Regions from separate parts of the Methylophilus sp. VKM B-3414 genome, predicted to be linked through region 1. Evidence: predicted binding sites of a transcription regulator. Region 1 holds the regulator's gene; each other region holds the start of a gene.
What was found. Region 1 encodes sigma-54, which starts transcription at its own class of promoters, with help from an activator protein. Its sites were predicted from a motif close to TGGCACNNTTCCTGCT; they were not measured.

Region 1 (8,083 bases):
ACTTGAACAGTAAAAACAGCAGTACAGACGACTTGAACAGCGTCAGCCCCAGCACATCCAGCCAATTATCGCTATGCGAGCCTAGCGTCTGGATCAATACCAGAATCGGAATCACGGCCAGATCCTGGAATAGCAGCACGCCGATACTGAGACGACCATGCCTGGAGTTCAGGTCTACACGCTCCATCAGAATTTTGGACACAATCGCGGTCGAGGACATGGTGATGGCCGCACCAATGATAAAAGCAGAAGTCAGGCTGAGCCCGGCCACTTTGCCCAGCACCAGACTGGCCAGCAAGGTCAGCACGACCTGTCCGCCCCCTAGCCCGAACAGCGTTTTTCGCATGGCATACAGCTTAGGCAGACTAAACTCGAGACCGATGCTAAACATCAAAAACACGATACCAAACTCGGCCACCTGGCGACCGGACTCTTCATCCTCCAGCAAGCCCAGGGCGTGCGGGCCCAGCACGATGCCGATGACAAAATAGGCCAGCATGGCAGGCAAGCCGAGGATGCGGAACAAGCCCACGGCGAAGACCGAGCTGGTCAGCAGTAATAAAAGATGTATCAGGGAATCAAACATGCAAAGCTCTAACGCATTTATACCAAGCCGGTCAAACAGGGGTTTGATCGCCATCAGCCAGCGCTGAAGGGTCAAGGTCTATTATGAAACGCAATTGTTTCAGGATGATGCATCGTGCCACAAAACTTTGTTTTATGCAAAAAATGTGCCTGAGAATAAAAAAACCGTAAAAAAAGGGTGTTTTACTTTATTGTCAGGCAACTCGCTTGTTATACTTACCCGCCATGATGACAGCAAATTCCGGCATCCATCTTGTTAAAACACCCGATATCGTGTCGCGCGCACGAGGGGTGTTGTTGCACGAAGCCGATGAAATCAGGCATCTGGCAGACCGCATTGGCTCGGCTTTTGAGGCCGCCGTCCATATGATTCTGGCCTGCAAGGGCCGGGTGGTGGTCACGGGCATGGGCAAATCTGGCCATATCGGCGGCAAAATTGCGGCCACCTTGGCCAGTACCGGCACACCGGCGTTTTTCATGCACCCGGCCGAGGCCAGCCACGGCGACTTGGGCATGATTACGGCAGAAGATGTGGTGATCGCGCTGTCCAATTCTGGCGAGAGTGATGAAATTATTAATATTTTACCGGCGATCCGCCGCATCGGTGCTCGGGTGTTGAGCATCACGGGCAGCGAAGACTCCACCTTGTCACGTGAGTCGGAAGTGCATTTGAGTGCTGCCGTGAGCCATGAGGCTTGCCCACTCGGCTTGGCTCCCACAGCCAGCACGACAGCGGCCTTGGCCCTTGGCGATGCTTTAGCACTCTGCGTGCTGGATTTGCGTGAGTTCACTGCGGAAGACTTCGCCCGTTCGCATCCCGGTGGCAGCTTGGGCAGACGGCTACTGGTGCGCATCAAGGATGTCATGCGTACCGGCGAGGCCGTGCCCCAAATTGATCAACACGCCTCCATTCAGGAAGCCATCACGCAAATTTCACTCAAGGGCATGGGCTTCACGGCTATTGTGGACCACGCGCAACGCCCAATAGGCATTTTTACCGATGGCGATTTGCGCCGCTTGTTTATGCAGGGCAAGAACAATCCACAGGCATCCATTGATTCCGTGATGAACAAACAGCCGTATTTGCTGGAGACGAATCAGATGGCGGTTGAAGCAGTTAACATGATGGAGCAGCACAAAATAAATGGCTTTTTGGCAGTCGATGCCCAAGGGCAGTTGGTAGGGGCATTCAATATGCATGACTTATTGAAAGCCAAAGTCGTTTAGCTTATACAGGCATTAGAATTCAGGCATGCTTAAACACCCCATTTTGTTGCCGATTGCGTTAATGCTGTTGCTGGCGCTGCTGACCTTCTGGATTAACCAGAATGTGCAAGAGCAAGCACTCAAAATGAACATACTTAATCGCCAAGCGCCGGACTACATGTTGTACAACTTTGTGAGTACCCGCACGGATGCGTCCGGTAATACCAAATATGTGCTGGCGGCCGCAAAAATGCGCCACTTTCCTGCCAATGACTATACAGAATTGCAGCGGCCACGCTTTACCCAGTTTGGCCTGAACAAGCCTTACACGCAAATTTATGGTCAGCAAGGACGTGTTTCCGCCAATGGTAAACTGGTCGAGTTTAGCAAACAGGTCAAGGTGATCCGCCAAGCCTCCGCCACCAAGCCAGAAACACAAATGCAAACCGAGCGGCTTTGGCTGGAGCCGGATACCGAGGTAGCACACACAGACCAGCCGGTGGTCATCCGCCAAAAACCGGCGACAGTGATTACAGGCACGGGCATGCGTTTTGATAACCGGGCTGATACCATGCAATTGTTTAACCGGGTACATGTGCATTATGAGCGTCCACCCGTCGCCAGCAATTTGGCAAGCCCGGCCCAGGCGTCAAACACAGAACGCCAATGACCGTTGATTATGGAGAAATGAGTTGAACACGCACAAGCCCTTATTTTTAGCGATCTGCATGAGCGTATGGGCGCTATTGTCCATGCCGCTGAGTGTGCTGGCCGAAGAATCCGACCGAGATCAACCGATAGAGCTTGAGGCGGATACCGTGACCGTGAACGATGCTAAAAAAATTAGTATCTACACGGGCAACGTGATTCTTAATCAGGGCACTTTGCAAATCAAGGCGGACAAAATGATCGTACGCGAGGATCAGGACGGCTTTCAACATAGCACCTGTACCGGCAACCCCACCACATTCAAGCAAAAACGTACCGGTAAAGACGAGTGGATGCAAGGCAGTGGTCAACGTATCGAATACAACGCCCGCATGGATAAAGTGCAACTGTATACCAATGCCTGGGTTAAACGTGGTGAAGACATCGTGACCGGGGACTACATCAGCTACGACGCCAATGCCGAGTATGCCGAGGTGATTGGCGGCACCAAAGCCAACCCGAACGGGACGGCTGGCAGCCGCGTCAAGGCCACCATACAGCCTAAAAATAAAACCACACCGCCTGTCATTGACAACAAGCCAACCTCTCAACAGGGATTACGGATGAATCGCTCCTTGCAACTCAAGGTCGAACCTGCCCCTGCCGAAAACACTGGTGAGCAAGGCAAAGAGTAAGCTTAAAGATGGAAACCATGGCAGCAGATCAGAACCATTTGCAGGTTAACCGCCTGAAAAAAACCTATCAGGGCCGTACCGTCGTCAAAAACACGACGCTTGAGTTACGCAGTGGCGAAGTGATCGGCTTGCTGGGTCCCAACGGGGCAGGCAAAACCACCAGCTTTTACATGATTGTAGGGTTGGTTGCGCTGGATGAAGGCAACATTACGCTGAATGGCGCCGACGTGAGCCGCGCGCCCATGCATGAGCGCGCGCGCATGGGCTTGGCTTATCTGCCCCAAGAAGCATCCATTTTCCGCAAGCTCAGCGTAACCGACAACATCCTCGCCATTCTTGAAACCCGTCCCTATACGGAAGAGCAACGTGAGGCGAGGCTTGAATCCTTGCTGGATCAATTGCATATCCAGCACATCCGCAACAGTCAGGCCGTCAGCTTGTCTGGTGGCGAACGTCGACGCGTTGAAATTGCGCGCTGCCTGGCCACTGACCCTAAATTTATTTTGCTGGATGAACCGTTCGCCGGGATTGATCCGATTGCGGTGATCGAAATCCAGAAAATCATCCGCTACCTGAGCAGTCAGAATATTGGTATTTTAATCACCGACCACAATGTGCGCGAAACGCTGGATATCTGTGACCGCGCTTATATTGTCAATGAAGGCGCTGTGTTTGCAGCAGGCACGCCCGATGAAATCATTCAGAACGAAGGTGTGCGTGAAGTGTATCTGGGCAAGAATTTTAGGCTGTAATCCGTCATGAAACAGAACCTGCAATTACGTATTTCGCAAAATCTGGCGCTGACGCCGCAGCTGCAGCAATCGATCCGTTTGCTGCAACTTTCCACGCTGGAACTGAACCAGGAACTGGAAACCATCCTGCAGGAAAACCCGTTACTGGAAATGTCAGACGGTGAAGAAGGCGAGTTTGAAGATAACACACCGCCTCCCCCCACTGTAGAAGCTGAGCCGACAGATGCCAGCTCGTTTGACATGGCAACGCAGCAAGAGATCACCGCACCGGCAGAAAGTCTGCGTGAAGACTTGCACGATGAGCTGGGCGGGAGCGAGAGCGACCTGCCCAATTTAAACGAGGAATTCACGCCGCCAGAGTTTGAAGATGATTATGAAGAGTTTGGCAGCACCAGCAACTGGGACGAAGCCGGACGCAATCATCAGGAAGACGAAGACAGTGACTTTTCCAGACAGGAAACCACCAGCATCAGTTTGCGCGAGCATCTGATTGATCAGATACAACTGGCACATTTATCGCAACGTGACATGAGCCTGGTCAAACTGCTACTGGATAGCATCACTGATGATGGCTATCTGGAGCAAGATCTGCAGGAGATTGTGGAGCACTTGCCACTCGAACTTGAGGTCGAGCTGCTGGAACTGGAAACCGCCCTCAAGCTGATCCAGAATCTGGACCCTGTAGGCGTAGGTGCGCGCGATTTACGCGAGTGCCTGCTCTTGCAACTGACGCGTTTGCCGCAAGAAACGCCACACTTGCAAACCGCCATTGCCATTGCCAAAGACCACCTGGCGCTGCTTGCCAACAAAGACTTTGTCAAACTGCGCAAGGTGCTTGGTTGCGATGAAGCGGTACTCAAGGCGGCGCAGCACCTGATCCGCCAGCAAAACCCCAGACCCGGCAGCGAGTTTTCCAGCTTTAGTCACGATCACTTTATCCAGCACGATGTGGTGGTTAAAAAAATCAAGGGCATTTGGGTCGCCTCCTTAAATGATGGCGTGATCCCCAAACTGCGCATCAACCAGATGTATGCGGACATCCTCAAGCGCAACCGCGAGAGTTCAGGCCAATACCTGCAAAGCCAGATGCAGGAAGCCAAATGGATGATCAAGAATATCCAGCAGCGTTTCTCGACCATTTTGCGCGTGTCGCAAGCCATTGTAGACCGCCAACGCAACTTCTTTGAGCATGGTGAAATAGCCATGCGCCCACTGGTACTGCGTGAAATCGCCGAAGAACTCGACTTGCATGAAAGCACAGTTTCACGTGTCACCACGCATAAGTATATGCTCACACCGCGTGGCGTCTATGAACTCAAATACTTCTTTGGCAGCTCGGTAGCCACAGACGCAGGCGGCTCCTGCTCTGCCACCGCCATCCGAGCCTTGATCAAGCAAATGGTGGCCGAAGAAAACCCGAAAAAGCCTTTGTCGGACAACCAGATCACCGACACACTGGCACAACAAGGCATCGTCGTTGCCCGCCGTACCATAGCCAAATATCGCGAGTCCCTTAATATTCCGCCCGCGAACTTGCGCAAAACGCTCTAAACAAAAAAGGCCGCAGATGCGGCCTTTTTTGTTTCTCAGCTCCGATCACCTGATTGTGATCTTGGCAAATTTACGTTTACCCACCTGTGCGATCACTGTCACACCTTTAGTCAAAGGCAGATTCTTATCATCCACCTTGACGCTGTCGAGCTTGACGCCGCCTTGCTGCACTGCGCGCATGGCTTCACTGGTGCTTTCAACCAGGCCCGCCTGTTTTAACAATTGGCTAATGCCGATGCTGTCGCCTTCAATGGTCACTTCAACTTCGGGCACGTCATCCGGGATGCCGCCTTTGGCACGGGTCTGGAAGTCCTGCAAGGCTTTTTCAGCCGCGGCTTGACCATGGAAACGCGCCACAATTTCTTGGGCAAAGCCGACCTTGATATTGCGGGGGTTTGCGCCACTGGCGACTTGCGCCTTCCATTCGGCAATGGTTTCCAGCGTCGCAAAAGACAGCAAATCAATATAGCGCCACATCAGTTCATCTGAAATCGACATGATCTTGGCAAAAATAGTCTCTGGCGCCTCGCTAATGCCAATGTAGTTACCGAGTGATTTGGACATTTTATTGACGCCATCCAGCCCTTCCAGCAGCGGCATCATCAGCACACATTGCTGCGACTGGCCGGCCTGCTTTTGCAATTCACGCCCCATGAGCAGGTTAAACTTCTGGTCGGTACCACCGAGCTCAAGATCCGCTTGCAGGGCGACCGAATCATATCCTTGCAGTAACGGGTACAGAAACTCGTGAATCGCAATCGGTTGATTACCCTTGAAGCGTTTGGAGAAGTCATCGCGCTCCAGCATGCGGGCCACGGTATGGCTGGCAGCCAGCTTGATCATCCCCGCCGCACCGAGTTCACTTAACCAGTTGGAGTTGAAAACAATCTCGGTTTTGGTAGGATCCAGTATTTTAAAGACTTGTGCAGCATAGGTATCGGCGTTGGCCTTGACCTGCTCCACGGTTAAGGGTGGACGGGTGGCGCTTTTGCCAGTCGGGTCACCAATCATGCCGGTAAAGTCACCGATCAGGAATAAAATCTGATGGCCCAGATCCTGCAACTGGCGCAATTTATTAATGAGGACGGTATGACCCAGGTGCAAGTCGGGCGCGGTAGGGTCAAAGCCAGCTTTCACACGTAACGGCTTGCCTGTTTTCAGTTTCTCGACCAGCTCCTGCTCGATCAGTAACTCATCTGCGCCACGCTTGATAATGGCCAACGCCTTGGCAATTTCTGGGCTCAATGCTGGCACTTCAGATGAGGGTTGTTTGGTATCGGTCATGCGGGTATCCGTCAAATACAACGATGCGCACTGATGGCACCGTCTCAAATAAGTAAAACAGCTATTTTAACGTAATCCCATGCATTTCTGTAAGCGCGGCTGGAGCAGTGTTAAAATGACACCCATGCAAGTTTCTGCCGATCGCTCCCAGCCACGTTTGTTTATTGGACTGATGTCTGGCACCAGCCTGGACGGGGTGGATGCCGTGCTCACCTCGCAATGGGGCGAGCAACTGAGACAAACGGCCACCTATTTTCTGCCCTACCCTGACGCGCTTAAACAGCGTCTACTGGCCTTGCACACGCCCGCCAATAACGAGTTACACGAGGCCGCAGTGGTTGCTAACCAGCTCGCAGAACTCTACGCGCAAGCCGTCAAGCAACTGCTTAAGCTCGCCGACATCCGTGCCGAGGCCGTGACAGCCATCGGTTGCCATGGCCAGACCATCCGGCACTGTCCGACACTGGCAGAGGGCATGGCATACACCATACAATTGGGCAACCATGCCCGCTTGGCAGAATTAACAGGGATCACGGTCATTGGCGACTTCAGAAGTCGCGATATTGCCGCCGGCGGCCAAGGCGCACCGTTAGTGCCGGCCTTCCACCAAGCGGTGTTTACGAGTGCAGACAGGCATCGCGTCGTCATTAATATCGGCGGCATTGCCAACTTGAGTGATCTGCCAGCACACGGACAAGTCACAGGCTTTGACTCGGGACCCGGCAACCTGCTCATGGATGCCTGGACGCAGCAACACACAGGCCAACCCTATGATGCGGGCGGGCACTGGGCAGCTGGCGGGAAAATTAATCCAGACTTGCTCAATGCGATGCTGGCCGATCCTTATTTTGCACTGACCGCACCTAAAAGTACGGGACGCGACCTGTTTAACGACACCTGGTTAATGCAACTGCTGCATCAGTACCCCGACGGTGCACAAAATGTGGCGCGTACCTTGCTTGAGTTAACAGCAGTGAGCATCACCGATGCACTGACGCGATTCTGCCCAGGGGCTCAGGAAGTCTACGTCTGTGGGGGTGGTGCACATAATCTGGCCTTGCTGAATAGACTGCAGGCGCTGTCTGGTCAGTCCATACAGCTGACGGATCAATTGGGCGTTGGCGTGGACTGGGTGGAAGCGGTCGCCTTTGCCTGGCTGGCGCAACGCTGTGTAGATCATTTGCCGGGCAATTTGGCCGCGGTAACAGGTGCGGCTGGGCCACGTATTCTGGGTGCCGTTTACCCCAACTAAGCACCGGCAACGACGCGTAGCAATGATTCCCAAAAGCAGTGCAAACGCACCAGTGACTTGATTACATCTGGTGCAGGCTTTTGATTGTTTTTTTAACTTTTCCGCGACAG
Region 2 (8,083 bases), on a different contig from region 1:
CAACGCCACCCTGCCCACTGCCCGCGCGCAAGACTTCACCACCTTTAAAGACGGCCAAACCGCCATGAGCTTTCATGTGGTACAAGGCGAGCGCGAACTGGTGGCCGAATGCCGCTCGCTGGCCCGCTTTGAACTGCGTGGCATCCCGCCCATGGTGGCCGGTGCCGCCCGTATCCGTGTCACTTTCCAGGTCGATGCCGATGGCCTGCTGTCAGTCTCCGCCATCGAGCAAACCAGTAGCGTCGCTGCGCAAATCAGCATCAAGCCCTCCTACGGCCTGAGCGAAGACGAGATCACCCGCCTGCTACGTGCGGGTGTCGAACACGCCGAACACGACAAGCGCATGCGCGCCTTGCGCGAAGCCCAGGTGGAAGCCAGACGCTTGCTGGACGCCACCGAAACCGCCATGGCCGAAGACGGCCACAACCTGCTCAGCAAAGCCGAATGGGACCATATCTGGCAACATATTTACGCGCTGGCGGAAACCCTGATCATGGGTGACAGCAACAAAGTCGAAGACCTACGCCATGCCACCGAAGCCCTCAACACCGCCTCCGCCAGCTTTGCCGCACGCCGCATGGACCAAAGCATACAGCAGGCACTCACAGGCCAGCATCTGGAAAGCCTGACCGTATGACCCAACTCACCATCCTGCCCCACCCCGAACTCTGCCCCCAAGGTATGCAGATTGAAGCCAAGCCCGGCAAAGTGCTGTGCGACACCTTGCTACACGCGGGCATTGCACTGGAACACGCCTGCGACGGCGTGTGTGCCTGTAGCACCTGTCATGTGATTATCCAGCAAGGCAATGCCAGCCTGACGGCTGCCACTGATGAGGAAGAAGACCAGTTGGATAAAGCCTGGGGATTAACGCCGCAATCCAGACTGGCGTGCCAGGTGAAGATAGGCAGTGAAGCGTTGACGATTGCTTTGCCGAAATATAGTTTGAACCATGCCAGAGAGATGGATTGAGGACTTTTGCTGTTTAAGCTGGATGACGGTGTAAAAACGTTATTCTGCTGACTGTTTAATTGATTATCGTAGGGTGGGCATAAATGCCCACGCGGACGATTGATTGCTGTTTGGGATGTTATTTTTCGCCTCTAGGCGAGTTACTTTCTGGTGCTTGTCCCCCAGAAAGTAACCAAAGAGGACGACACCCAGCCATCACGGCCTTCGGCTCCCTTGCGTTGCTCAACAAAGTAAGCGGTCACGAAACTCGACCTGGCAGCTCACATAAAACGTGAGCTGCTGCGGGACTCAGACAGTCGCTCCCTTCTTCCTTACTTTGTTTCCGCTACTCAGCGCGATGGAATGGGATTTATCTCACCAAACTCGCATCGTTGAAGTTTGAACCGTTGAAAAACAGCAATTCCTTTATTCAATCCACGGACCGTTGCGCCAATCTGGTTTTCGGGGTCCCCATCTGCCGCGCCGAGTAGCGCAGGCAAAATAAGATCAAGCGAGCGGCTGTCCGAATCCCGCGGTGGGCTGCGGTGTGTGCAGCCCGCTAGGATGAGTTTCGCGAGCGCTTATTTTGGCGAGCAACGCAGGAAACAAGCGGAAGCTGGGGTGCACTTTCTTTTGGTTACTTTATCTTTGTGCAAGCAAAGAAAAGTAACTCGCCGATGGGCGAAAAGAAACCTATAAAAAGACCACTAACCTAGAGGCGAAAAAGAACATCACAAACAACAAGCAATCCCCCGCGTGGGCATCCATGCCCACCCTACAACATGCCATCCATTCCCACACCGATTGTCGCATTTGTCTTCTTTCCGACATTCCATGAATTAAAATAATATCTTTTAGAATCATAAAGTTAAAACATATCTATCGCATGGCACACTCCTTGCAATATCCATAACAAGAACTCCACAGGTGTCTTGTCATGGCAGCATTGAACGAAACAATTCAGGATGTGTTTAACGAGCCGGGCTGCGATAAAAATCAGGCCAAGGATGAAAAAGCACGCAAGAAAGGTTGTACCAAGCAATTGACGCCTGGTGCCGCCGCCGGTGGCTGCGCCTTTGATGGTGCCAAGATTGCCTTGCAGCCGATTACCGATGTCGCGCATCTGGTACATGGGCCGATTGCCTGTGAGGGGAACTCCTGGGATAACCGTGGCGCCAAGTCCTCTGATTCCAGTCTCTATAGAACTGGCTTTACCACCGACATGAACGAACTGGATGTGATTTATGGTGGCGAGAAGCGCCTGTTCAAGGCCATCAAGGAAATTATCAGCAAATATGACCCGCCTGCGGTATTTGTTTACCAGACCTGTGTGCCTGCGCTGACCGGCGATGACATCGAGGCGGTGTGCAAGAAAGCCAGTGAGAAATTTGGCAAGCCGGTGATCCCAGTGAATTCACCAGGCTTTGCCGGACCAAAAAATCTGGGCAACAAGCTGGCGGGTGAAGCATTGCTGGCGCATGTGATTGGCACGCAGGAGCCTGACTACACCACGCCGTACGACATTAATATCATCGGTGAATATAACCTGGCCGGTGAGTTGTGGCAGGTCAAACCGCTGCTGGACGAGCTGGGCATCCGCGTGCTGGCCTGTATTTCCGGCGATGCCAAATATCTTGAGGTGGCGCAATCACACCGCGCCAAGGCGGCTATGATGGTGTGTTCCAAGGCCATGATTAATGTGGCGCGCAAGATGGAAGAGCGTTATGGCATTCCGTTTTTTGAAGGCTCGTTTTATGGCATTGGTGACATGAGCGACAGCTTGCGCCAGATTGCCCGCCTGCTGATACAGCAAGGGGCGGATGCCGAGTTGATGACGCGCACCGAAGCAGTGATTGCGCGTGAGGAAGCTCGCGCCTGGGAGGCAATTGCCGATTACAAGCTGCGCCTGGCCGGAAAGCGCGTCTTGCTGATTACTGGCGGGGTGAAGTCCTGGTCGGTAGTCTCAGCCTTGCAGGAGGCTGGCATGGAGGTGGTGGGCACCAGTGTGAAAAAATCCACCGAGGAAGATAAGGAAAAGATCAAGGAAATCATGGGCGAGGATGCGCACATGATAGACGACATGCGTCCACGCGACATGTATGCCATGCTCAAGGAAGCAAAGGCCGACATCATGCTCTCGGGTGGGCGCAGCCAGTTTGTGGCGCTCAAGGCCAAAATGCCGTGGCTGGATATTAACCAGGAACGTCACCATGCGTATGCGGGCTATGTGGGCATGGTGGAACTGGTCAAAAACATCACGCAATCGCTGTATCACCCGGTGTGGCAACAGGTGCGGCAACCAGCGCCGTGGGAAACGGCGGTCAGCAGCGATGAGCCGCCACTGACCAGCGGCGACATCGCGGCCTGAAGGGAGCAAGACCATGGCACAAGTACTCAACCCCGGTAAAGCCTGTAGCGTCAACCCGCTCAAGATGAGCGCACCCATCGGGGCGGCGCTGGCCTTTATGGGCTTGCAGCACTGCCTGCCTACCCTGCATGGTTCGCAGGGCTGTACTTCATTCGGGCTGGTATTGTTTGTGCGGCATTTCCGCGAAATGATCCCCATGCAAACCACGGCCATGAGCGAGGTCACCACCATCCTTGGTGGCATGGACAATATCGAGCAGACCATCGTCAATATCTGGAAACGCAACCAGCCGTCCATCCTCGGCATCGCCTCTACGGGGCTGACCGAAACCAAGGGCGATGATGTGGATGCCTATCTCAAACTGATTGCGCAAAAACACCCCGAGCTGGCCGACATGCATATCCTGTATGTATCGACACCTGACTACGTGGGCGCGTTTCAGGATGGCTGGAGCAAGGCGGTGCTGAAAATAGTGCAGCACTTTGCACAGCCTGTGAGCGTGCGCCATGCACGCCGCGTCAATGTGCTGGCTGCCAGCCATTTAACACCGGGTGACTTGCAGGAAATTCGCGATATTGTCGAACTGTTCGGGCTGGAGGCGGTGATAGTGCCCGACATTTCCGGCTCGCTGGATGGCCATATCCCGGACGACTTTACACCGACTACACTGGGCGGCACCACTCTGGAGCAGTTACAGACCCTGGGCGCGGCACGCTATACGCTCGCTATCGGCGAGCAGATGCGCCCGGCAGCGCAGGCGCTGGAAGCCCAATGTGGCGTCCCCTACCGTCTGTTTGAGCGGCTGACCGGATTGGCCGCCAGTGATGACTTTGTGCAATGCCTGTCCGAACTCACCGGCACTCCCGTGCCGATGAAACTGCGCCGCCAGCGCAGCCAGTGTCAGGACGCCATGCTGGATGCGCATTTTTATACCGGCGGCAAAACCGTCGCCATTGGTGCCGAACCCGACATGTTGTGGAGCTACGGCCAGTTTTTGCTAGAGATGGGCTGTGACTTGCGCGCGGTGACCACCACCCACTCGCCGTTATTGGCGCAACTGCCTATAGAACAGGTTCAAATCGGTGATCTGGAAGATCTGGAAGTGCTGGCACAAGACTGTGACCTGCTGCTCACCCACTCGCACGGCAGGCAACTGGCCGAGCGCCTGCATCTGCCTTTTATCCGTATCGGCATCCCGACTTTTGACCGTATCGGCGCCGCACACAAAGTTAGCGTGGGCTACCGGGGCACGCGTGATCTGGCATTTGAACTGGCCAACACCTTTCTGGCACAGAGCCATGAACCAGCCCCTGATCACTGGTATCCCGCACCAGCAAGCGAGGCTGGTGCCGCCACCGGCTGCAACAGTTGTACGCCTGCTGGCAGTTGCCACAGCGCAAGCGACATGCATTTAGAAAGCACTGTGCATTTCAGTTAACCCCGTAAAGGAACCCACTATGAAAGTCGCGTTTGCCACACAGGATTTAAAACGGGTTGATGCCCACTTTGGCTGGGCCAAGCACCTGGCTATTTATGAGCTGACGCCAGAAAGCTGGACGTTTTTACACTCGGTGCCGTTTGATGGCGATTTAAAAGAAGATGGCAACGAAGACAAGCTGGCACCCAAGCTGGAAGTTATCAAGGACTGTGCGCTGCTGTATGTGGCGGCCATCGGTGGCTCCGCCGCTGCCCGTGTGGTGGCGCACAAGATACACCCGGTCAAAGTCACCGCCGATGAACCGATAGAAGAGATTCTGGGCAAATTGCAGGACGTGCTCAAAGGCACCCCACCCCCATGGTTACGCAAAGCCCTGCTCAAAGACCAGGCAGCCGCGCTGGACTTTGATGAGGAAGAAGAAACGGTATAGGTTTTAAAGGCTATTTACCACAGAGACACCGAGAACAAGAGCAGCAAGTGCATTCAGCAAACTAAGAATTTCTCTGTGACTTCTGTGCGCTCTATGGCTAATAAAGGTTTTAAAGGCTTTTTGAGCCACAGAGGACACAGAGCGCACAGAGGTAGTACCGGATAAATGTTTGGCCTGTGCTGTGATTAAAAAATGATTTCGTAAACGCAATGATTCGCCAATAAAACACAAAAGCAGCAAGTGCACTCAGCAAACTAAGAATTTCTCTGTGACCTCTGTGCTCTCTGTGGCTAATTAAAGCTTTTAAATTCATTTTGAGCCCCAAGGACACGGAGTGCTCAGAGAAAACCGAAGGCGTTTGAGTGTTAATGCGGTAAGCAATATTTATTTATAGGAGAAAAACATGACAGCAGTCGCCGAAGCGCCAGTAGCCAGTGATCCCTGGACCTCGCCATTTGTGATCGAACTGATTAAGCAATGGCGGGCGCAAGACACCCATGGCGCATGGGAGGGCAAGGATAATTCGACCTTGCTGGCGCCGTACATCATCAGCAAGGAACAGCGCCGCGAGATGCCAATTATCGGCGACCCTGACCCGGAAACCTTGTGGCGTCTGGAGTTGTTTTATAACGCGGTGGGCCTGGCGGTAGAACGGGAAACCGGCGTCATGGTCTCGCCCATGATGAAAATGCATCACGAGGGCTTTGGCAAGATGTTGCTGACTGCAGGCCGCCTGGTGGTAGTGAACAAGCATCTTCGTGATGTGCACCGCTTTGGTTTCGAGACCATGGACAAGCTGGCCGCCGAAGGCCAGAAGCTGGTACAGGCCGCAGTGGAAATGATACAAAAGTTTCCCGAAGTGGTGAATTACGGTTAGGAGTGCGCCATGAGTGACATAGAAACAAGTGACGTAGACACCATCAAGGCCGAGGTGAAAAAACTCAATGCCCAGGCCACCCAGCTCAAAATGGACTTGCATGATTTGTCCGAAGACTTGCCGACTGGCTGGGAAAAAATTCCGGAGGTGGCCGAGAAAACCTTCAAGGCCTATCAACAACTCACTGCTGCCCGCCAGAAATTGGTGGCAGCCGGTGGCTAGGAGCTTGCCATGGCATTTAGCGTAACCTTACCCAGCGGCGTGGCGTGGACGCCGCAATTTGCCGAGCAGATCGCAGAGGAAAAGTGCATAGGCTGTGGCCGCTGCTTTCGTGTCTGTGGCCGTGATGTGCTGGAGCTGGTGGGCATTACTGAAGACGGTGACCGCATCGCCATGACGCTGGGCGACGATGAGGATGATGAGTATGAAAAGAAAGTCATGACCATCGCCCATCCGGAAAACTGCGTGGGCTGCGAGGCCTGCGCCAAAATTTGTCCGAAAAAGTGCTATACCCACGCCCCGGCCTGAGGGTAACGCGTATGCAACAGAGCCTCTCCCCGCCCAGTGCTGTTGTAGCAAGTTCCCTAGCCTCATCTGGCCATGGCTGGGACGAGTTTGAGGATTTGATTGCATTATTGATGGCACATGCGCTGGATCAACACGTGAACACCTATGCCCTGGCAAGATTGATTGCAGGCACCTGCTGCAGCGGCGCCAACCATTTGTGGCAAGACCTCAAACTGTCCAGCCGCGCCGAACTGTCGCAACTGATGCGCGACTATTTCCCGGCGCTGGTGGCCAAAAACAGCAGCGACATGAAGTGGAAAAAGTTTTTTTACCGGCAGCTGTGCGAGCAGGAAAACGTATTGATATGCAAATCGCCCAGTTGCGGTGTCTGTGTGGATTATGAATTATGTTTTGGACCAGAGGAGTGAGCTATGAGTTGGCAAACCATTGCTGCGGCACAAGCCGCCGAAATGTTGAGTAACCCGGAACGCTTTGCGGAAATCGCGCTGTTTGATACCCGAGATATGCACAGTTACCAGAGTGGCCATCTGCCAGGGGCCGACCAGCTGTCCGAGTACAAGCTGGAACAGGTCTTGCGCAGCCTACCGCGCAATATCCCGGTGATGATTTATTGCTATCACGGCAATGCCAGCAAGGTGTTTGCGCAGATGTTTGACGACTTCCGCTACAAGGAAGTCTACAGCGTGGATGGCGGCTATGAAGCATTGGCACCACTGGTGCAGGCGCTGCCGGAAAAGCTGGCTCACGCTGCGTAATATAGCAGCGTTGACAGCCGCAGGCCCGACGCTGCGGTTGATGTTTTACAGCGCGCTTGCATACACTAATGGTATCTCAACCCGATCAGGAAAATATCGTCATGAAAATCAGCGCACGTAACCAGTTCCAGGGAAACATCACTGCCGTACACCCTGGCAGCGTACATACCGAAATCGAAATTGCCCTCGGCAATGGCGACACGCTGGTGGCCATGGTCACCCACAGCAGTGCACACAGTCTGGGGCTGACCAGTGGCAAATCGGTGCTGGCCCTGGTCAAAGCCTCTTCCATGATGGTGATGACAGAGAGCGAGGGCTATGCCCTGAGCGCACGTAATGTGCTGCGCGGCGTGGTGGCAGAGGTGATCAGCGGGCCGGTCAGTGCCGAAGTCAAACTCGATTTGCCGGGCGGCAATACCGTGTTTGCGAGCATTACCCATGAAGCCGCACGTGAACTTGGACTCAGTCAGGGCGCCAGTGCCAGCGTGGTATTCAAAGCCTCTGCGGTGATACTGGCAGTTGCCAGCTAGGCGTTTACCCTCAGAGGCTGGCCACCCATTCCGCTGGCCGGGTATGAAAGCGTGGCTGGCAAGCATCCAGTTGATCAGAGATGGTGGTAGTTTTTAACCAGCCACCGTCTTTCAGACGCCAGGCCATCACCCGTTCGTAATAGACATCGATGCGTAGCGGAAACTCATCGATATCAAAGCCCTCTTCCGACAAGACAAAACTGTGG
Region 3 (8,083 bases), on a different contig from region 1:
CTTCATTCTTTAGCCAGCTCAATGCCGAAGTAGGCGCTTACTGGCTGGCCGACTGGATTGGTGGAAAGATGAAGTTGCCGACCGCAGAAGCACAACGCAGCACAATCAAGGAACGTCTGGCATGGATGGAAGCGCGTACAGAAGGCAAACACTCTAAAGGCACCAATATCATTCCGTTCTCACTGCATCATATTGACGAGTTGTTATCGGACATGCGCCTGCCGCTGGGCGTCGCGACCCGCTTCAAGCAGTGGTTTTTACCGATTGATCCGGCGGATTTTCAGTATTTGCACAAGGCCCTGCTGCAACGCCATCAGCCTCATGCTGCACAGAAGATGCCGGTACAGACCAAAACCGTTTGAAGGGCGTAGCCTCCGCCGCGCACAGGCGGAGGTCTTGAAAAGGAGTGTCTTATGATGACGTGTATTATGCTGGTGAACGCTGAGCGCCAACAAATGGCCACGGTGGCGGAAACCCTGGCATCATTAGCGCAAGTGACAGAAGTCTATTCAGTGAGTGGTCAATATGACCTGGTGGCCGTCATACAAGTCACCGGGCCCGAGGCACTCTCTGCACTGGTGAACCACCAACTGGCTGCCATCAACGGCATTGTGAGAACCGAAACCATGCTATCACTGCGCACGTACCGCAAACAGGATCTGGACGCCATGTTTGATATCGGGTCCAGTTAATACCGGCCACCTACTGAAGTTTGGTGAGGTAAGCGTGGATGCGTTCAAAAAAATACGGCCAGTTACCTGGCCGTTACCTCACACCCTTGTAAAACATCTCGCTGTCAAAGGCTAAGGTCAACATGCAACCTGCCTGACGGTGCATCTGCATACACCGCCGATGGAAATGATGTATCAAATCCATTGATAGCAAACATTGTATGCAGGCGTGTTTCACGTTCATGCCTAAATCAGGCCCGTAAAATCAGGGTATTTTGACCAATCGCATGCGCGCCTGAATGGTAGCGGTGTGGCGATTTAAATAGCGGGTACTGCGGTGCAGATCATAAAAACGCGGGTTAGGAATCATGGCCGCCAAGCGCGCCGCTTGGGCGGGTGCCAGACTGGCGGCCGAAGCGTGAAAGTAATGCTTGGCCGCCGCTTGTGCACCGAACACGCCCTCGCCCCACTCAATCACGTTCAGGTAGATTTCCAGAATCCGGCGCTTGGTCATGAGCTTTTCCAGCATAAAGGTAATCACCGCTTCTTGTGCTTTGCGCCAGGGCGTGCGATGCCCGGATAAAAACAAATTCTTGGCCAGTTGCTGGCTAATGGTGGAGCCGCCAGCGACGATTTTGCCCTTCTTGAGGTTTTTCTCAAAAGCGGTTTCGATCCCGACCCAGTCAAAGCCTTCATGGTCAACGAATTTGCTATCTTCCGCCGCAATCACTGCGCGTTTTAAATGGTTGCTAATCTTGGCGTAAGGCACCCACTGCTGCTGTATGGTGGCTTCGGGATGGCTTTCTTGCATCACTTCCAGCCGCGCCTGCATGAAGGCAGTGGCGTCCGGATTGTGATCTACCCACCACAAAATATGGCCGAGTATCCAAACCTGATATAACAAGGCCCAGAGTAAAAACAGGGCAAAAAACAGCTTGATGCTTTGTTTCATGACTGAAAGAAGATTAGCGGAATGTCTGAATCACTGGGGCCGTGTCAGGACGCAAGCCATGCCAGATAAAAAACGCTTCTGCCGCCTGCTCTATGAGCATGCCCAATCCGTCTGCCACCTGTGCGCCTGCGGTACGCGCCTGCTGCATAAACGGCGTCTCCCGGCCATACATCATGTCGTAAGCCAGGGTATGCGTGCCAAACACATGCGATGAAAACTGTAATGGCGTTTCAGTCAATCCTGCAGAAGTGGCATTAATGACCACATCATAGGTCTCGGTAAGTGCTGCAAACGTGGTCACAGCCAGCGAGACGCCACATTGCCCCCCCGCGCCCGCAAACTTATCCAGCATGGCTTGCGCCTTATCCTGCGTGCGGTTAGCAATGGTCAATTGCGCCGGGCCTTGTGCAATCAACGGCAGCATCACGCCTTGCGCCGCGCCGCCTGCGCCCAGCAACAAGATTTTTTTTGCGGCTAGGACCGTCTGGTGATGTTTGAGAATGTCATTGACCAGCCCACAGCCGTCAGTATTGTCGCCCTGAATTTGCGTTTGCCCAAAACTGAGGGTATTCACTGCCCCGGCCGCCTGCGCGCGTTCAGATAAAGTCTGGCTCAAGTCATAGGCTTCAAATTTGAATGGCACCGTGACATTTGCACCCACATACCCTTGCTGCTGCAATTGCTGCACCGTGGACGCAAAGCCATCCAGAGGTGCCAACACCTTTTCGTAAACAATCGTCTTGCCAAATTGCTGCGCAAATGCCTGGTGAATCAACGGCGATTTGCTGTGCGCAATCGGGTGGCCAATGACTGCGTATTTTTCAACCGACATACCAAGATCACCTAGTTGGACCAGGGCAAGCCTGCATGTTTCCAGCCATTGATCAGGGTTCTTTGCTTGGCCTCATTCGCTTCGCCTTCAAAGCCTTCGAGCATATTGTAGGCGTTGGGATATCCGAGTTTTTGCGCCAGCAAGGCAGCATTATGGCTGCGGCCACCCGTGCGGCACATAAATACGACGGTGCGCGCAGGATCAACCAGCGCCTGTAGCTGATCGGCAAACTCAGGATTGGCAATCATGCCTGGATAAAATGCCCATTCCAGATGGGCCGCCATCGGCACGCGCCCAACCAACTCCAACTCGGCACGTGAGCGCACATCCACCAACACCGCATTTTGATCTTGGCTAATCAGCGCATACGTCTCCTGGGGCGTCATCGCGCCGGCATACGGCAAACCATTTTGCTGAGCACGCTGAGCGGCTTGTTGCAAGATTTTTTCAACACTCTCCAAATGACACCTTCACTCTTTCAATCACTTAGTTAAACCGCGAGTATACCTGTGAAAGCCATGCAAACACATTTGGCACCATTTTTGTGCTCAATTTGTTGCAGTGCACCTAATTAGTGCCCATTGATTTTGCTTTTTTATGTCAGATATCTCATATCCATGCAAAATGCCTGTTTTTGGGTGGCATGCTTCCTGCTACTATTACATCCTAAGATTCAATGGAATTCGTAAACCAAAAATTCCACATATCTATTTGTTTTGCTAGTTTGTGTTTTTATATTTGCTCACGTTCCGGGACATCCGCAACATGTCCCTTTTTTGCGTGCGCAAGTTGAATCATTTTAGATCTTGATCACTGAGGAGAATGTAATGTCCGTTGCAAACGTAATGAAACTGGTTGCGGAAAACGACATCAAATTTGTTGATTTCCGTTTTACCGACACCAGAGGTAAAGAGCAGCACGTGACCGTGCCAGTGTCTGCCTTCGACGAAGATAAATTTACCGAAGGTCATGCCTTTGATGGTTCTTCCATTGCTGGCTGGAAAGGCATTCAAGCCTCTGACATGCAATTGATGCCTGATGCAAGCACCGCATTCATCGATCCATTTTTTGACGAACCAACCCTGGTTCTGACCTGTGACGTGGTAGACCCTACCGATGGCAAAGGCTATGACCGTGACCCACGTAGCCTGGCTAAGCGCGCAGAGGCTTATCTGAAATCCAGCGGCCTGGGCGACACTGCTTACTTTGGTCCAGAGCCAGAGTTCTTCATTTTTGACAGCGTACAATGGGATGCCACCATGGGTGGTAGCTTTGTGAAAATCAACTCCGAAGAGGCCGCTTGGTCCTCAGGTGAAAAATTCGAGGGCGGCAACACTGGCCACCGTCCAGGCGTTAAAGGCGGCTACTTCCCAGTGCCTCCTGTCGATTCATTGCATGACATCCGCTCTGCCATGGTCATGACCTTAGAAGAACTGGGCGTGCCTGTTGAAGTGCACCACCACGAAGTGGCAACAGCCGGTCAATGTGAAATCGGTACTAAGTTTGCGACCTTGGTACAACGTGCTGACTGGACACAAATCCTGAAATACGTAGTGACTAATACTGCACACGCTTACGGTAAAACTGCTACATTTATGCCTAAACCGATGTTTGGTGACAACGGCTCCGGTATGCACGTACACCAGTCGGTATGGAAAGATGGCAAAAACCTGTTTGCAGGTAACGGCTATGCAGGCCTGAGCGACTTCGCTTTGTACTACATCGGCGGCATCATCAAGCACGCACGTGCTTTGAACGCGATTACCAACCCAGGCACCAACTCATACAAGCGCTTGGTTCCACACTACGAAGCACCAGTGAAATTGGCTTACTCAGCTAAAAACCGTTCTGCTGCGATTCGTATTCCATTTGTGCATTCAGACAAAGCACGCCGTGTTGAAGCGCGCTTCCCAGACCCGATTGCTAACCCATACTTGGCTTTCTCAGCCCTGTTGATGGCTGGTCTGGATGGCGTTCAGAACAAGATTCACCCAGGTGAACCAGCGACTAAAGACTTGTACCATCTGCCACCAGAAGAAGATGCATTGATCCCAACAGTATGTTCATCTCTGGAACAAGCATTGGAGTATCTGGATAAAGACCGCGAGTTCTTAACACGCGGCGGCGTTTTCTCAGACGACTGGATTGATGCATACATTGCATTGAAAATGGAAGAAGTCACTAAACTGCGCCAAACACCACACCCAGTGGAATTTGGTCTGTACTACTCCTGCTAATCACAAGAGCACGCACTAAAACAGGGCAGCCCAGGCTGCCCTGTTTTTTTATGTGCGCGCTGTTCCGTCAACGTTTTTAGGCGAGCAGACGTTGATACCCTCAACGATCTACTCTAAACTATTGCCATGAAAAGACTTTTTTACATTTGCACCTTCGCGCTCATGTGCAACCAAAGCTGGGCAGATATTTACAAATATACCGACAGTAACGGCGTCACCACCTATACCAATATCAAACCCGAAGGCAAAAGCAAGGCAGAGCTCATTATTAGTGGGCCCAGAACCGCAGAGCCTCCTCCCCCTGCCAGGGAGAAAAAAGCCAATGTAAAAACACCCTCTCCGGCCGATTTTCCCAAAGTCGATAATCAGACACAAAATCAACGCGACCAAAAGCGGCGAGAGCTATTAATGAACGAGCTTTCTCAAGAAAAACAAGCACTTGAGAATGCTCGCCTGTTATATGAAGAAGCCCAGAACACGCCAGAAGTCTACAGAGGCGCCAATGGCAAAACGTTTAGAAACGTCGCCAAGTATGAAGAAAAACTGCGAGTGATTGAGGCGGAAATTCAGGCACATGAGCGCAATATCGAGCTGTTAAATAAAGAACTCAACCTTTAAATGCACCATTTTGGGGGCTTGCTCAATCATTTTTACGCTTCTTGTAAGAATTGGCTTGGGTTTTGCTTTAAAACAGGGCGTGATTCACTCTTTTTAACAAGCTCAGGACATGGTACAGAAATCTCCCAACGGCTTTAGTGGTTTAGAGCATATTGCCACGGCAGTCATTTTGCTTAATAACCAACTAGAAGTTACTTACGCCAACTCCAGCGCCGAGATTCTGTTTGCATTTAGTGCCAACCAGATTCAAGGGGCGCATATCCATGACGTATTTGTGAATTGCGAAATTTTGCAAATGGCCGTGACCAACGCCATAGAAACACAGAGCCCATATCGTGAGCATGAGTTTGCACTGACCACCCAACGCGGCCATACAACGGCCGTGACCTGCACAGCCACCCCTATTTCAGCCGCGTTCAACCAAACGCCGGAAGACATGCTGATTCTGGAGTTTGTGCAAATGGATCAGCAATTGCGTATTGCGCGTGAAGAGCGCATGTTGATACAGCAGCAAGCCAACTCTGAATTACTCAGGAATCTGGCGCATGAGATCCGCAACCCGCTAGGCGGCTTGCGTGGTGCGGCACAATTGCTTGAATTTGAGTTGCCGCAACCCAGCCTAAAAGAATATACCCAGGTGATTATCAAAGAGGCTGACAGACTACATAGCCTCATGGACAGACTGCTGGCACCTCACCGCGTGCCAAAATATGAGCCCACCAACATTCATGAAGTGCTGGAGCGCGTACGCAGTCTGTTACTGGCAGAATCGCCTAACCATATCCGCGTGATCCGCGACTACGATACCAGCTTGCCGGAGCTCATTGGCGATCGCGAGAAACTGATACAAGCCGTGCTCAATATTGCGCGTAATGCGGCACAAGCGATGCAACAGCATCAGACCGAAGGCGCGAGCATTACTTTCCGCACGCGTGCTGAGCGCCAAATTACGCTAGCCAGAAAACGTTACCGTGTCGGGATTCATTTAGAGATTATTGATAACGGCCCAGGCATCCCTGCCGGCATCAAAGAACGCATTTTCTACCCGCTGGTATCTGGTCGCGAAGGCGGCACAGGCTTGGGCCTTGCGCTGGCGCAAACCTTTATCACCCAACACCATGGCATGATCGACTGTGATTCACAGCCGGGTAAAACCATCTTCCATATATTGCTACCTATTGAAAGTACGCAATTAAAATCATCAGTACAATAATTCACGAGAAACAGCTATGAAGCCAATCTGGATCCTAGACGACGACAAATCCATCCGCTGGGTGTTTGAAAAAGCACTTGCCCGCACGGACTTTGATTTCAAAACATTTTCATCCCCGGCAGAAGCACTCAACGCTTTAAATCGTGAACAACCCCAAGTCATTGTCAGTGACATCCGCATGCCGAATGGCTCGGGCCTGGACTTTTTATCCGAGGTAAAGCAGCGCTTTCCCGAGATTCCCGTCATTATCATGACCGCTTACTCAGACCTCGAAAGCGCTGTCGCCGCCTTTCAGGGTGGTGCGTTTGAGTATCTGGCCAAACCGTTTGATGTAGACCAAGCCATCGAAATTATCAAACGTGCCGTTGAAGAAAGCATGCGTCAATCTGTCGAGGCCGTAGAAGACACTGGCCCTTCGCCAGAAATTATCGGCCAGGCCCCCGCCATGCAAGAGGTTTTCCGTGCCATTGGCCGCCTGAGTCGCTCGCACTCCACCGTGCTCATTAACGGCGAATCCGGCAGCGGTAAAGAACTGGTCGCAAGCGCCCTGCATAGACACAGTCCACGGGCTGACAAACCATTTATCGCTATCAACACAGCCGCGATCCCAAAAGACTTATTAGAATCTGAATTGTTTGGTCATGAACGCGGAGCATTTACAGGAGCCGCCGCCGCCAGACGGGGCCGCTTTGAACAAGCAGATAACGGCACTTTGTTTCTTGATGAAATCGGCGACATGCCTGCTGACTTGCAAACCAGATTGTTGCGCGTCTTGTCCGACGGCCAGTTTTATCGCGTGGGTGGACATCAACCAATCAAAGTCAATGTACGCGTGATTGCCGCCACTCACCAGGACCTCGAAGAACGCGTCAAACAAGGTCTGTTCCGTGAAGACTTGTTTCACCGCCTGAACGTCATTCGTCTGCGCTTACCGCCCTTGCGTGAACGTAGAGAAGATATCCCCTTGCTGACCAAGCATTTTCTCGCCCACAGCGCACAGCAACTGGGGGTTGAGCCTAAGCAACTGTCGCAGGCAGCCATCAAATACCTGATGTCGGTCAACTGGAGCGGTAACGTTCGCCAGCTCGAAAACGTGTGCCACTGGCTCACCGTGATGGCCCCAGGTCAAAACGTGGACGTCAATGACTTACCCCCAGAGCTTAAAGAGGATACTGGCAAACATAGTAGCGGAGGCTCCTGGCAAGAAGCGCTAGCCCAAGAAGTCACCGACGCGCTCAACCGCGGGGAAACCAATATTCTAGACGCCAAAACCAAAGAGTTTGAGCGTATCCTGATCACCCGCGCCCTCGCCCATACCGATGGCCGCCGGATTGAAGCTGCCAATCAGCTAGGGATGGGAAGGAATACACTTACTCGCAAGATACAGGAGTTAGGGATTGATGATTAGCAAATTAAATGTGTACTTGCTGACTGCGCCAAAGCGGGAACGAGCTGTGCCGTTGTGCATCAATACTACTGACAAAAAAGACTTGCGCCAGTCGTGAGTCTTTTAATGTCTTCCCAAAAAAGTTATTTGCGGCATGAAAATGTCTGCCTTCA
Region 4 (8,083 bases), on a different contig from region 1:
CCTCTGTAGTTTTTCATGGCGATGGTATTCAGTGGAAAGCTGGTGCACGTATCGTCTGAACTGCGGCGATACCCACCGCCACCCCAGTACTGCACTTCAACGGGAACAATCAACGGCAATAACTCAGAGCCATGCGCAGGCGTAATGGCAACTCGTCCATAACGGTAGGTGGCACTTGATAAAGTAATCGTGGCAGGATCGGTTGCAACGCCATCGGAATCCTGTACGCGCGTCGTCACCGAAAAGGTTTGCTCTGCAATAGGGCTTGCAGGACGTGTCACGTTAAATCTTGCGGTCATCGCCGCTTTCCCGCCAGACCACCCCCCCTGTAGCGCAGGACTATGGACACTTTGACTTAATGTCCCACCTACCAGCGGAGGATTAGTTGAGAAATTAAAGTTTGCCCAAGCACTTGGATTATTGAACTTGGCATAACTGCTGGGTCCCGTGCCTGTGTAATATGTCGTGGTCGCCCCATACCCATTCTGGGCAGTAATGGTAAATGGTATCTCCAAACCAGCTTTGGTGATGGTATCCTGATTATAGTAGACAAAAGTACTACAAGCTTGCTTGCTCCCCCCTGTAGTGATCACAAACTTATTCGGAATGAATCTGCCAAAAAAACTACTTGCAGCGGTATTGCCAAAATTGCAGCCATATTTCTTGGGGGTACCCGTGCCCGTATTATCAAATCCGCCATTATCACAATCTCCATTAGCTTTATCTACAGCGGTAAAAGTATCGTCATAGACCCCTTGGGCTGCAAATTGAAAAAAGCCAACCTCACTGTACTTAAAACTATCACTGCTACTGGTGCCACTACTGGCCGCAGGAAATTTGTTAGGAGTTATAGGGTCATAGCTAATCTGCCCCATCGTCACTACACCATCATGCTGATAGACTTTTGACGTATCTATAGAAGGGGTTCCGTTATAGCCGCTTTCACCAGTCACAGCTGTTAAGTTAAAACTATCTGTGCCTGCCTTAAGCTTGTAAGTATAGGTCGGCGAGGGGGTAGTAGACGAGAGGCTTGTGTTGGTAGTTGAAACTGTAAAGGACTGCGGCCGAATGGCAAAGTTATCAGAAGAACAACCCGATTTGTTCTGACCGGCGTCACTCACCTGACAACGCACCTTGGTATATGCTTGCTTCACATCTGAGGCGTTGAATGTCACTGTTTTATGCCCGCCATCCGAAGCCATGAAGCTAACAGACTTGGTCGCGATGATGTTCGTACTGCAGGTGTTATTACTATCGGTGACCAAATCAACTTTTAAACCAGACGAATTGTAGCCGTTGGACTGTTCACCATTGGCAAGTACGGCAACCACCTCAACATTAAAAGACTGACCAAGCACCTTGGTGTAGAGTGGGTTACGCTTAGATGAGTCAGCTTTTAGGTTGTTATATTTAATGGGGGCACTTTCCATACACTCAAACGTATTCACACACGCCGTGTTCGTCATGGTAAAACTACAACTTTGCGAATTATTTGCCGTGTTCCAGCACTTGATGCCATTCATCGGCCCTTTGCTGAGGCCCGTCGCTCCCAAGGTATAAGTAGCTGCAGCGCTACCTTGTAAGGTAATGGTGTCAATGGTGCGGTCACTCCCAACGTCGAACTGGGCGTCCGGTGTCACCGTGACGGTTGGAGAGCTGGGAGAAATGGTCAGCGTCCCCGTAAGGCTACCTGAATTGATTAACTGGTTATCCGGACAAGGCATGGTAGAAACCAAACAAGCCATGACCTGAATATCGACCGGACATAAAGAGGAACTGCCAGGGTGGCGTATTTCCAGGTGATCATAATCAGGCACCAGGGTTGAGCCAACCACAAAGTCATAGCTGAATGTGTATGTTCCAGGCGATGTAAAGTCGTATTCAATCGCAGCGCCTGTGTCTGTTAAAGTGGTATTGACTGTATTCCCCAATGGGTCTGTTTTGGCTAGCGCACAGGCGACGGAATTGTCATTGGTCCAGAATGTTGCGTAATTGCCTACGCAATAACGGCTAAATTGACCATCCCGCTCCCTGAAGCTTTCAACCACATCCAAATTGGCAGGAAGCGCTGTACTAGAGGGACATGCAATATTGGTTGAACCACTTCCAGATTGGCATTTTCCCGCATAAGGATAAGTCCCGGCCACCTGTTTGCCGTTGGTATCCACGTAGCGGACACCACATCCGCAGTCAGAGCCGCCTAAATAGGTATCCACCACATGGTAATACCGCACTGGATTACTTGAGCTCACTGGATACAACAAAGGAATATTAATAGTCACCTTTGCAGTCACAAAGTCATAAGGATAGGTATAACTCCAGTCTATTGTTACTTGTGGCCCGCCTCCGACATTGCTCCCGGGAACGGTGAACTGCGAACGGGTTGTCTGCGCGTTTCCAGCTGAGGCGTTGGCCGGCGTCACCGCTGTCATCGCTTGAGGGGTATAGTTTGATGGCGAATCATAGGCAAAATGATCAGGTCCATAAATGGTCTTATTACCACGGATGTAAATGCCGTTATCAAGCCTATTCTTCGATCTTGGACTAATAATTGTGTCTTGTGGCGTCATATCTTGGTCTGGCTGACCTGAGAATAACTGGCCCGATCCATTTAATCGTTGCACCTGGATTTGTGTGTAACGGTCAATAAAAACTCTTAATCCGTTACTGCTGCTCGTACCACCATTCTGGTTCAGGATGGCCGTCGCAGCCAACACGAATCCCGGAGCTAACAGTCCGGCAATACAAAGCCCCCATAAAACAGTTAATCTCAACCAGGCAAACAATGTCTTATTCCTTCTCAACTACACTCTTCTGTACCCATCAGGCAACGACTCAAGCTCACTGTTACTTTGCGCTCAATATAATCAAGCGCGCCAGCCGCTCCTTTTGAGGCGGTAGCGGTAATGGTATACATGCCGATATTCTGTGTCCCTGCCCGGTCTTGTGGCATCGGGTTTGTTTGATTACATGTCAATGCAATGTTAAAGCCATTAATCGTAAACGGATTAGGCGGCGTAGGGCATGGTTGCATTGAGGCCGACCCTGGCGCAATCACCTGATAAGCCGCCCACTCGACGCCAGCCTTGGCAGCCAGGTAAGCTTGTGCACCTTGCACATCCTGTATCGTGCCTTGATTGGCCAACAATGACAGCCGCATGGAATAACCCACAAGCGACGCCAATATCACCATTAAGAAGATTGCCACAGGCAACATAAATCCTTTTATGCGATGAAGCGTATTTTTCATGGCGAATTCACCACATTAATCAGGTTAACCAGGCGCACAACGCCACCATTTTTACTGAGCTCTAGCTGTGCTATTACCACGCCGCTATGCTGCATGACGCCTTCTGTATAAGTAAAACTACAGCCCGTGACATCTTGCGCAACGATACTCGGGGTGAGTCCGGCAAAGTTTGAGGGGTGCGCAGAGGGAATCGCGTAATTTGAATACATCAACAGGCGTCGGTTGGCTAAATCGCACACATAAAATACGGCTCCGTTCACCACATAAAAACGGCTCCCTGGAGAAGGCAATGGAAAGGCGGAACCACTAAATGTAAGCGTGCTGAGATTAGTGCCAGTGCTGGTTAAGGATCGAATCGTATCCCCCGCATACACATCTGCTCCTTGAATACCAAGGTTATAAATCACCAACTGGTCGCCAGAGTCTACAGAAGGCACACGGTCGCCGAGTACGTTAAAAGTGTCATTCGCACTGACAAAATCCAGCGTATCCTGCTGGTAGCGGCCGCCAGCTTTGATCGGCACAAACTCTACATAGGAATTATCAGCAGCCACCCAGACACTGTTTGGCAAGGCGTTGCGGATATCGCGTGACATGCGGCGCAATGAGATATCGGCGCGATCAGCGAGCTCATAATAAGCCTCGGAATTCACATAAGCCAAAATGGAATTTTTGATAAAGGTGACGGAAATACCGCCGAGAATTGCCATCACCACAATGACGATGACCAACTCCACCAAGGTGAAGCCTGAAATAGCAGATTTGGGTTGGTTAAATTTTCGGCGCATAACGAACCCTGTATCCAGTCAGCCGGATGGTAGTGTCTGCGGGACCTGTCACCGTAATCACAATCTGTAACACCGCATCTGCTGGCAGCGCTGCAAAAGCACCACTCCCGCCCGCCTGAGTAATTGCAACGGATGCCGCGTAAGGGTTTAAGCCCGGTAAGGCAGTCGCATTGCCAATGCGGCAAATGCCGGCACATCCACCACCAGGCATGGAAAATCCACCATAATCGGCCACATTATCAAATGGATCGGTGGCACTGTAACGGCTCTCTGTAGAGGGAGTGGGGCCATTTAAGGTCGCATTTTGTGGATTGGTACAATCGCCATAACTTGTCGCCGTAGAAGCATTCGGGTCATCGGGATCACAATAAGTAAAAGGCATTTGCTGGACTTCTTGCATCAGCGACTCAGCAATGGCGATTGCTTGCTTGCGCGCCAGTGGATCTGCAGAATGACGTCCCATAAATGAGAGCGCACCGATAACACCGGCGATGGCGGTGGTGACAATCACCATAAACACCACCATCTCCACCAATGAAAAACCTGCATGCAAGCGCACGCACAATTTGCCTGGTTGTCTGTAAGAGTGATGTTTGTTGTGATGCATTGTTATTATCCAGCCTGTAACTGGTGGACTGATCAGTGTATGTATCCGGTGTCCGCCTCAACAGTCACGGTCACAGATTGCGCATTATTTTTCTTGTTGGTCGCTTTATAGTTAACCGTAGAATTAGGCACCACCCGCCCGAGTGCGTCAAAGCCAACGCTTACGTTGTCTGAGGTGATATCCACATTCTTGCTGCTGGTAAATACATATGCAGCAGTCGTCTCAGGATTGATCACTGCCTGATTGCACGCGGTATCGAAACATAAGCTAACCGTATCTGGCACCGCATTATTGAGAATCACATACACATTCCGACGCTGGGCAATTGCCGTTTTTTGCGCATAGCGTAATGTAGATGAAAGTAAACCCGCGTCACCGCGGGTTTCGAAGATATCGCCGTTGGCAAATCTAGGAGCAGCTACCGCCGCTAATATCCCCATTAGCATAATCACAACCACAAGCTCAACGAGGGTAAAGCCCTTCATTACCAGCGCTTAGCTAACAGGCATTACCTACAGTTGCCAAACCAGTAGTAGGATCGTAGGTAATAACACAACTCCCTTTAGTGTAGGTTGCATTATTACTACCAGCTGCGAATGTAAAACCTGCTCTATCTTGAATCGCCGCATCAATGCCACCACTAGTGGCAGCAGGCCATCCTTCACCAGTTGAACCTGCAGCATTTACCGTGACATTAGTATTATCCATTTTTACAGTTGTGCCCGAAGCACCACCTGCTATCCATGCCGCCTTGGCCAAGCTTGCTGCTGATGACACCGCACCAGCCAATCCTTGTGCAGCCGCTTTTTGCGCATTTGCTTGCACATTGATAAATCTCGGCAAGGCTGTCGCAGCCAAAATACCGAGTACAGCAATCACAACCACCAACTCAACTAATGTAAAACCAGCTTGTTTTTTCATTACTCAAACTCCTAATCAAAATGCCCTGCCGTTCTTATCACAGTGGCAGGTTAACACTGCGTTAAACTCTCATTAGCAAATACTATGCCAGACAATTTTGGTCCATTGACTCTGGTCCAGTTTTTAATCATGCCAGAGAATGAGTTTAACTCCCTTTAAGCATCACTGAACTCATATCCCATATTGGTAAAAACACCCCCAACGCAAGTATTAACACTAGCACCCCTAGAAATACAATCAAAATAGGCTCAATCTGGGCACCCAAAGTTTTAACGTCATACTCCACATCGGACTGATACATATCAGCAACCTCCTGCATTAAGGTGTCCAAGGAACCGGACTCTTCACCTACCGCAATCATTTGCAAAACCAGTGAGTTAAAGACCCCGGTTTGCGTCGCAGTTCTGAGAATGGTCTCACCTCGCTCGATGCCTGCAGACATGCTTAAGATTTTGGCCGAAATATAGTCATTTTCAACCGTTTGTGACACTAGCCGCAACGCGGAGAGAATGGGCAATCCACTCCGAGTAGACAGCGCAAAGCTACGCGCAAAACGCGCCATGGTACCTTTAAAAATAATTTTTCCAGCAATCGGGATACGCATTTTGATACGGTCCCAATTAGACCGACCACTTGCCGTTTTAACATAAGCTTTAAAAGACCAACCTGCCGCGGCTATCATGCCGATCAGTACAAACCAGTAGTTGCGCATGAAGTTTGAAAAAGCGATCAGCATTTTTGTAATCAATGGCAAATCGGCATGCATGGTGGCAAACACTTTTTCAAACTGCGGAATCACCATGACGTTAATCACCACAATGGCAATGGCCATGGCGGTAATTACAAACATGGGGTATTGCAAAGCTGATTTGATTTGCCCACGCATAAAGCGGTCAAACTCTATATGTTCGGCCAAGCGCAGAAAAATATTGTCCAGATTACCCGTTGTCTCACCCACTCGAATCATACTTATGTAAAAATTATCGAACACCTTTGGGTGTTCAGTCATGGCAACCGACAATTCTCGGCCAGAATCCAGGCCCACGCGCAATTGGCCAATGACTTGCGCCAGCTTAGAGTTGCCCACCGAGCTTTGAATTCCTGAGAGGGCGCGCATAATCGGAATCCCAGCCTTGAGCAAGGTATACATTTGCCGACTGAAGATCATTACTTCAAGACTGGTAATTTTCTCTTCAAACAGGTTAATCGCAACAGCACCCGTTTTCTTGGGCTTAATCTCTACCGGCGTAATTCGGGTACCAATTAACGCGGTGCCCAAGGCATCGGCATCGGCGGCTTCTTGTACCCCAGTCACCACCATGCCATCTTCGGTACGCCCTTTGTATTCAAATAATGGCATAGGCGTTATTCTTCAAACTGGTTATCGACACGCATGATTTCTTCCAGCGTGGTTTTACCTTCAATCGCCAATTGCAGCGATTGGTCGCGCAGGGTTTTACCTTTGAGACGTTCACGCGCTTTTTTGATAAAGATGTTGGTATCCGGCATGTTGGCTGCCATTGCCAGCTCATCGGTCATTTCAAGAAACTCATACAAGCCCACCCGCCCCAGATAACCGGTGCGGTTGCAATGTTGACAGCCTTTGCCATGGCGGAAGTTGGTCGGTAAGGTTGCATCCGGCAACACCTGATTGAGCCACACTGTTTCACTCTCTGTAGGTGCATGCTCTTCAGCACAGTGCGGGCAAATTAGCCTTACCAGACGTTGCGCCATAACACCGAGCAAGGACATGGCCACCATAAAGCGCGGCACGCCCATGTCAATCAAACGCACCGGAGCAGTTGAAGCATCGTTGGTATGCAAAGTGGAAAGCACCAGGTGACCCGTCATGGAGGCACGCAGACCGGTTTGCGCAGTTTCTTCATCCCGCATCTCGCCCACCAGCACAATATCGGGATCCTGCCGCAAAATGGCACGTAGCAACTTGGGGAAGTCCAGCTCGATTTTTTCATTCACCTGCGTCTGAATAATGCCGGGTAAACGATACTCCACCGGGTCTTCCACCGTAATGACTTTGGTCTCAGGCGTATTTAGCTCGCTAAGCGCTGAATAGAGGGTGGTGGTTTTACCACTCCCGGTAGGCCCGGTAACCAGTACCATGCCACTGGGTCGATTAATCATTTTGCGGAAGCGTGCCAGCAAAGCCGGCGGCATACCCAGTTTATCGAGCTGAAAATGGGCAGTGTTCTGAATCAGCAGACGCATGACCACCGTTTCGCCATACTGCGTTGGCATGGTCGAAATACGCATATCGACCGCCTTACCTTTGACCGAGAAGCCAAAACGACCATCTTGTGGCAGGCGCTTTTCAGAGATATCCAAGCCAGCCATGATCTTGAGACGCATGACCAACGCAGTGGCAATTTTGATATCTGCCTGGGTTTGAAAATGCATGACACCATCAATCCGAAAGCGGATCAGCAGCTTGTTGTCTTGCGGCTCAATGTGCACGTCAGACGCTCGCACTTGCACCGCGTCCTCAAAAATCGTCTGCAA

Region 2: a site for sigma-54 is predicted at 1,839-1,854, ahead of nifE (nitrogenase iron-molybdenum cofactor biosynthesis protein NifE). Genes of this name have one in related genera too.
Region 3: a site for sigma-54 is predicted at 3,095-3,110, ahead of glnA (type I glutamate--ammonia ligase). Genes of this name have one in related genera too.
Region 4: a site for sigma-54 is predicted at 5,641-5,656, ahead of Q9292_RS05360 (type II secretion system protein). Genes of this name have one in related genera too.

Annotation. Positions count from the first base shown of each region.
Region 1 is NZ_JAVTLI010000006.1:85,814-93,896, reverse strand. Features, by position in the region: gene Q9292_RS06800 (cation:proton antiporter) at 1-586, opposite strand, end outside; gene Q9292_RS06795 (KpsF/GutQ family sugar-phosphate isomerase) at 811-1,812, shown strand; gene lptC (LPS export ABC transporter periplasmic protein LptC) at 1,838-2,461, shown strand; gene lptA (lipopolysaccharide transport periplasmic protein LptA) at 2,484-3,134, shown strand; gene lptB (LPS export ABC transporter ATP-binding protein) at 3,143-3,886, shown strand; gene Q9292_RS06775 (RNA polymerase factor sigma-54) at 3,893-5,437, shown strand; gene tyrS (tyrosine--tRNA ligase) at 5,483-6,721, opposite strand; gene Q9292_RS06765 (anhydro-N-acetylmuramic acid kinase) at 6,846-7,973, shown strand.
Region 2 is NZ_JAVTLI010000001.1:136,160-144,242, reverse strand. Features, by position in the region: gene hscA (Fe-S protein assembly chaperone HscA) at 1-637, shown strand, start outside; gene fdx (ISC system 2Fe-2S type ferredoxin) at 634-972, shown strand; gene nifE (nitrogenase iron-molybdenum cofactor biosynthesis protein NifE) at 1,889-3,319, shown strand; gene nifN (nitrogenase iron-molybdenum cofactor biosynthesis protein NifN) at 3,333-4,757, shown strand; gene nifX (nitrogen fixation protein NifX) at 4,777-5,187, shown strand; gene Q9292_RS00685 (NifX-associated nitrogen fixation protein) at 5,591-6,064, shown strand; gene Q9292_RS00680 (CCE_0567 family metalloprotein) at 6,074-6,286, shown strand; gene fdxB (ferredoxin III, nif-specific) at 6,296-6,592, shown strand; gene Q9292_RS00670 (nitrogen fixation protein NifQ) at 6,604-6,999, shown strand; gene Q9292_RS00665 (rhodanese-like domain-containing protein) at 7,003-7,347, shown strand; gene Q9292_RS00660 (molybdopterin-binding protein) at 7,416-7,877, shown strand; gene Q9292_RS00655 (hypothetical protein) at 7,888-8,083, opposite strand, start outside.
Region 3 is NZ_JAVTLI010000003.1:50,351-58,433, forward strand. Features, by position in the region: gene Q9292_RS02500 (NAD(P)/FAD-dependent oxidoreductase) at 1-362, shown strand, start outside; gene Q9292_RS02505 (Lrp/AsnC family transcriptional regulator) at 414-692, shown strand; gene mtgA (monofunctional biosynthetic peptidoglycan transglycosylase) at 937-1,623, opposite strand; gene aroE (shikimate dehydrogenase) at 1,637-2,455, opposite strand; gene Q9292_RS02520 (rhodanese-like domain-containing protein) at 2,467-2,916, opposite strand; gene glnA (type I glutamate--ammonia ligase) at 3,283-4,692, shown strand; gene Q9292_RS02530 (DUF4124 domain-containing protein) at 4,819-5,310, shown strand; gene glnL (nitrogen regulation protein NR(II)) at 5,420-6,523, shown strand; gene ntrC (nitrogen regulation protein NR(I)) at 6,540-7,931, shown strand; gene Q9292_RS02545 (DUF6445 family protein) at 7,936-8,083, opposite strand, start outside.
Region 4 is NZ_JAVTLI010000003.1:639,435-647,517, reverse strand. Features, by position in the region: gene Q9292_RS05385 (DUF6701 domain-containing protein) at 1-2,804, opposite strand, end outside; gene Q9292_RS05380 (hypothetical protein) at 2,801-3,160, opposite strand; gene Q9292_RS05375 (prepilin-type N-terminal cleavage/methylation domain-containing protein) at 3,247-4,038, opposite strand; gene Q9292_RS05370 (type II secretion system protein) at 4,022-4,645, opposite strand; gene Q9292_RS05365 (Tfp pilus assembly protein FimT/FimU) at 4,678-5,130, opposite strand; gene Q9292_RS05360 (type II secretion system protein) at 5,144-5,566, opposite strand; gene Q9292_RS05355 (type II secretion system F family protein) at 5,712-6,926, opposite strand; gene Q9292_RS05350 (GspE/PulE family protein) at 6,932-8,083, opposite strand, start outside.